2 regions of the Lysinibacillus sp. FSL K6-4013 genome follow, and region 2 is predicted to be linked to the other one. Evidence: riboswitches for the same ligand, from Rfam matches in the RefSeq annotation. Region 2 holds a riboswitch; the other holds the start of a gene.
The links. A riboswitch is a leader RNA that binds a small molecule or an ion and turns the genes downstream of it on or off. The one in region 2 is predicted to bind S-adenosylmethionine.
Positions count from the first base shown of each region.

Region 1 (3,217 bases), 810 kb from region 2:
AGTGCCAGATATCGATGTACAAAATAGAGAAATGGATCGACTCCTTTACTATAAGCCAACTTTAATTATGCTAGATTCTGGTGTAGAGCGTTGGGAATCCTTTCCGCATTTAAATGAGGTAGCCCCCGTCTGCCATCTCTCACACCCTGGAGAGAATTGGCAATCTACGTTATTTAAAATTGCAGATCTAACAGGAAAAACCTCCTTGATACAAGACGTAATCCTACAATATGAAGATAAAGTACAACAAGCAAAAGGAATTCTTAGTAAATCCGTTTATGGGCAAAGTGTGGCATTTCTCCGTATTTCAGCCATTGGCATCACTCTATACGCTGGTCCTGAGTGTGGCTATACGGGCCCCATTTTATATCATGACTTAGGTTTAATGCCCCATTCACTAGTATGGAGTATTCCGCCCAATCAACGTAAAGCCCAACTGACATTTGATCGATTGATGCAATTAGATGCCGATCATTTATTTATTACATTTGATAAACAACATTCCATTCATGAGAATGAAGAACGTGCTATTTTAAAAACACCTACTTGGAAAAACCTAGAAGCTGTTAAAACCAACTGTGTCTATGAAGTAGACTTTTTAACATGGATGAATTATGGCATTTTATCACATAGTAAAAAAATTGATGATGTCTTGGATGTACTTGGCTAAAAAGGAAGCTCACTTTAGCTTCCTTTTTAAATGTTTAGGACAAACATTGTATTGTAAATAACACCGAAAGTCGTTTGGCTACATAAGATAAGATATCAGGCTATAGGATAGGAGGAATGATCTTGTATTACAATCCTTATCCGTATTTTGTTCATCCCTATCATTATCCAACATCGCCAATTGCAAATCATTTTGCCGTTAGACCCTTTTCTCAACATCTAGCAATGCCGACCAATAATCCTTTTCCACCTGTCGATACACACAAATTAAAAGCTTCAGCAACACGGATAAAGGCGATGATGCAGCAAGCTCAATTACTTACGGATAAAATAGATAGCTCCCAACAATTCGCACATGATTTAATGAATGCTGCTCAACTTTCAAATAAAACAGAGGTTGAAAAATTAATCACATCAACAGGCATTACGATGAAATTTGAAACGAACTATACACCAGACAGTTTTAGAATACGTCTTATTGATAATGATTGTTGTGGAGTCACCTTGAATTTGAATTGGTGAAAATTCCTAGTGAACTTGTAAACTATAAAAAACTATGCTAAAGTGTTTGTATTGTTATTTCTGAAAATTCTTATATTACTTTTCTTATCAAGAGAGACGGAGGGATTGGCCCGATGAAGTCTCAGCAACCAGCTAAACAGTATGGTGCTAATTCCAATTGGCAAAATGATCAGCCTTGAAGATGAGAAGAACTACCGTTGTTTCAGCAGGAGTCCTCTTCTATAAGGGGACTCCTTTTTATGTACCACTATTTTTAACAGAAAGCAGGGAAATAGATGTCTAATGAACTTTTACAAGCATTGCAATTATTAAAATCGAAACAGTGGGTTGACTTAACACATACATTCGGCCCTAATTCACCACATTTTTTTATGTTTGAGGACGCTAAATTTGAAACGTTATTCTCTCATAAGGATGGCTTCTTCGCCCAACAATTTACGTTCCCCGGTCAATATGGCACACATATCGACCCACCCATTCATTTTGTGCGAGATACTCGCTACTTAGAAGAATTAGAACTAAAAGAGCTTGTTCTCCCCCTTGTTGTCATTGATAAATCACAAGAGGCTGCAAGCAACCATGACTTTGCATTAAGTGTTGAAGATATTCTTGATTTTGAGGACAAGCATGGAGAAATAGAAGCAGGAACATTTGTAGCATTACGTACAGATTGGAGTAAGCGCTGGCCAGATAAAGAAGCTTTCAGTAATAAGGATGCAGATGGACATAACCATATCCCTGGCTGGGGTTTAGAAGCTTTACAGTTTTTACTAAAAGAACGCAAGGTAAGCGCAATTGGTCATGAAACATTCGATACGGACTCTGCCGCCGATTTTCGTAAAAATGGCAAGCTAGATGGTGAATATTTCGTACTTGAACAAGACACCTATCAAATTGAGCTAATGACGAATTTGGACAAGCTACCTGCGAAAGGCGCTATCATCTTCAATATCGTACCTAAGCCAGAAAAAGCATCTGGCTTCCCTGTGCGCTCATTTGCTATTTTGCCATAACATAAAAGTCGGTATAGCGTATACCGACTTTTATGTTTGTCCATTTCTTTTTTTGAATAGAAAGTAAGCAATGAGCATCCCTACAATAAATAAAAGGATAAGATAGATACTATAATGAGTCAGATAGTATCCAACAAATCGCCATTTCTCTCCAAGCATCTTTCCTAATGATATAAATGTGAACGTCCAGATAAATGCCCCTGTATAGGCAAAAAGCGCAAACTTTCTATAAGGATAATTATTAATAGCCGCAATATACGCTGTCAAATGACGTACCCCGGGGATAAAATAGCCAATTAATAATAGGGTAGGTCCTATTTTTGTAAACATCTTTTTCGTAAAGTCAATTTTTTGCTCTGTAATATGAATTTTAGGCCCATATTTCTGCAATAACGGTAAGCCAAAACGATAACCAATATAGTAGCTTAAGGTAATGCCTCCAACCGCACCAATCATTGCACTGACTAAAGCAGGAATATGTTCAAGACTTTCTCGGTAAACACTATAGCCTACATAAGTTAGAAACACCTCATCAGGAAGTGGCACCCCTACAATACCTCCAATTAGAATCACGATAATTCCAAAGTATCCGTAATGTTCAATTAGAGACTGCACGTGATGTGCCATAAATCATCCCACCTAAAATTTATTAAAATTTACCTGCTATATATAGTGTAGCCTCAGCGCTCTAAATGACTTGAAGCTGACGTAAAGCAAAATCGATACCGTTATCAGTAGATTTCTTTGTAACAAAATTGGCAGCACTTTTTAGAGCTGTGCTACCATTCCCCATGGCAATTCCTAATCCTACATACTCCAACATGTCAATATCATTATCCCCATCCCCAAAAGCAATCGCATTCTCAGGGTCGATGTTAAAATGATCCAGTACGGCTTTAATAGCTATTGACTTCGAAACATCCTGCTGTAATACATTCACAATATAAGGATGCCATCGCTGCAAAAATATATTCGAAAACTGGCTAGTATATCTTTTTTCAGCCAGCTCATCC
Region 1 is NZ_CP152031.1:4,342,702-4,345,918, forward strand. Features, by position in the region: gene MHB39_RS21545 (AraC family transcriptional regulator) at 1-670, shown strand, start outside; gene MHB39_RS21550 (hypothetical protein) at 787-1,191, shown strand; SAM riboswitch class I at 1,273-1,379, shown strand; gene MHB39_RS21555 (cyclase family protein) at 1,467-2,204, shown strand; gene MHB39_RS21560 (DedA family protein) at 2,235-2,831, opposite strand; gene MHB39_RS21565 (Cof-type HAD-IIB family hydrolase) at 2,893-3,217, opposite strand, start outside.
Region 1: another riboswitch for S-adenosylmethionine. It lies ahead of MHB39_RS21555 (cyclase family protein); the one in region 2 lies ahead of metK (methionine adenosyltransferase).

Region 2 (3,217 bases):
TTTCTGTTAGAGAACCGTCATCATAGTCACAAATACGAGTTTCTGGATCAACAGCTACATTTTCTAATACAGAGCCGAAGCGAATTGCATTGTAGATTTCTGGTTCTTTTTCAGCAGAAAGATTGATTGTTTTTGCATAGCAACCACCCTCAATGTTGAACACACCATTATCAGACCAACCGTGTTCATCGTCACCGATAAGCTTACGATCTGGGTCAGCTGATAACGTCGTTTTACCAGTACCAGATAGACCGAAGAATAATGCCACATCGCCAGCTTCACCTACGTTTGCTGAACAGTGCATTGAAAGGATACCTTGTTGTGGTAATAAGTAGTTCATGATACCAAAAATAGATTTTTTCATTTCACCAGCATATTCAGTACCACCAATTAAAATAATTTTCTTTTCAAGTGATACGATAATGAATGTTTCAGAGGCAGTACCATCAACCGCAGGATCTGCTTTAAAGTTCGGAGCTGAGATGACAGTGAAGTCGGCAACATGAGAAGCTAATTCATCTGCTGTTGGACGGATAAATAATTGATGAGCAAAAAGATTGTGCCATGCGTATTCATTAATAACTTGAATGCTTAATTGTGAATCTTTGTCAGCACCTGCAAAGCCTTTGAATACGAATAACTCGTCACGTTCTTTTAAATATTTTATTACTTTTACATATAGGTTATCGAACACTTCAGAAGAAATTGGTTGGTTGACTTTACCCCAGTCAATTTGATCTTTTGTGCTTTCTTCTTCTACCGTATATTTATCTTTAGGTGAACGACCAGTGTATTTGCCAGTTTCTGCACGAACTGCGCCATCTACTGTTAACATTGCTTCACCACGAGATGTAGCTTTTTCTGCTAATTGTGGTACTGAAAGTTGAACATTAATGTTACCGCCGTTTAATAATTCCTTCAGTTCGTTTGCAATTTCTACTGAATTCATCGATTAAATACCATCCTTTTTTATAGTATTCCCTTGATTTAGAGGGATTTTTTCTTAATTTCAAAAATAGTATAACACAATTGCTTAAATAATCTATACTAATTAAGAAATTATTTTAGAGTTTTTACCACTTTTCAATAAACTGACAAAAAATAATGTTTTTCGAGTAGAATACCATCAATCCTACTGTAATTAGGCATGAAAATTGAGCCACACATATGTTACCACAAGTAGCTAGGTATGTTGTAGGGATTAATTTGCTTCTATTTACATCATCATCCAAGTATGAAAAGTTTTTGTGTAATAGGTTCTTTCCTTTCTATACAGTAATACATAAGAAAATATTTGACAACGTTCGACCTTTTGAGTAACATGAAATTGAACGGATACTCTTATCCCGAGCTGGTGGAGGGTCAGGCCCTGTGAAACCCGGCAACCTGCATGAACTATTTCACGACATGCGCTGGTGCCAACCTGATGCAAGGGAACATCCCTTGAACGATAAGAGTGAAAGGTTACGCAGTCATTATTCCTTTCCTCATGTAAAGTAACGTGAGAAAAGGATTTTTTTATTGTTAAAAATCAATGTAAAGGTAAGTATATGTAGTTCTTTCCTTATTATAATGACGGATCTTTCGAAATCCTCGTGTTAAAAGCAGCAGTAACGGCTTGAGAGTTCAATCCTTAGGAGCGGACTTGACATGGGTAATGAGTACCGTATTCATACACAACTACTTATTGTAAGAGTATTTAGGAGGAAAACCAAATGACAAACCGTCGACTGTTTACATCAGAGAGTGTAACAGAAGGACATCCAGATAAGATTTGTGACCAAATCTCGGATGCCATTTTAGATGCTATTTTAGCAGAAGATCCAAATGCGCGTGTAGCATGTGAAACAACCGTAACAACAGGATTAGTATTAGTAGCAGGAGAAATTACAACTTCTACTTATGTTGATATTAAAGGTATCGTTCGTGATACTGTAGCAGAAATTGGCTATACACGTGGTAAATATGGCTTCGATGCAGAAAACTTAGCGGTGCTTGTGGCGATTGGTGAACAATCACCTGATATTGCACAGGGTGTTGATCAGGCATTAGAGGCACGTGAAGGCTCTATGACAGATGCTGATATTGAAGCAATCGGTGCTGGTGACCAAGGCTTAATGTTTGGCTATGCATGTAATGAAACACCAGAGCTTATGCCATTACCAATTAGCTTGGCTCACAAATTAGCACGCCGTTTAACAGAAGTACGTAAATCAGGTGAACTTGCCTATTTACGTCCTGATGGTAAAACGCAAGTAACGATTGAATATGATGACAATAATGTACCCGTTCGCGTGGATACAATTGTTATTTCAACACAGCATGATGAAGAAGCAACACTTGAACAAATTCAAGCGGATTTAAAAGAATTTGTTATTGCACCCGTTGTACCGAGTGAATTATTAGATACTAACACTAAATACTTCATCAACCCAACTGGCCGTTTCGTAATTGGTGGACCAAAAGGCGATGCTGGATTAACAGGACGTAAAATCATTGTTGATACATACGGTGGTTATGCACGTCACGGTGGTGGTGCCTTCTCAGGTAAGGATGCAACCAAGGTAGACCGCTCAGCAGCATATGCGGCACGTTATGTAGCAAAAAACATCGTAGCAGCTGGCTTAGCAGAGCGTGCTGAAGTACAACTTGCCTATGCGATTGGCGTTGCTCAGCCTGTTTCCATTGCTGTCGATACATTTGGCACAGGTAGAGTAAAAGAAAGCGAGATCGTTGAATGGGTACGCGAGCTATTCGATTTACGCCCAGCAGGTATTATTAAAATGCTTGATCTTCGTCGTCCAATTTATAAACAAACTGCTGCGTATGGACATTTTGGTCGTACAGATTTAAATGTACCATGGGAGCAAATTGATAAAGCCGACGCACTACGAGAAAAAGCACGTTTATAAACTATTGAACTAAAGTAATGAAGTCATTAGAAAATTATTCTAATGTATTAATAAGCAAAGGGGCAACATTGCTCCTTTTGTTTTTTTACAAAAAATACCTCGCTAGAATTCGTGAACATAATCGGTACACGAAAACGCGAGGGATTTTTTCGTTAGTATTGATTTTTTGTGTATCTTATTTATTTCTGAAGTGACTTATAATATTGACCTTTTTCTGCGTATTCTCGTACAATGCGTTCCATGTCCTCTTTATCTTCAGCATTTAATTCTCGGACAACTTTTGCTGGACGACCTAATGCTAAACT
Region 2 is NZ_CP152031.1:3,529,470-3,532,686, reverse strand. Features, by position in the region: gene pckA (phosphoenolpyruvate carboxykinase (ATP)) at 1-949, opposite strand, end outside; SAM riboswitch class I at 1,339-1,457, shown strand; gene metK (methionine adenosyltransferase) at 1,716-2,912, shown strand; gene MHB39_RS17355 (gamma carbonic anhydrase family protein) at 3,092-3,217, opposite strand, start outside.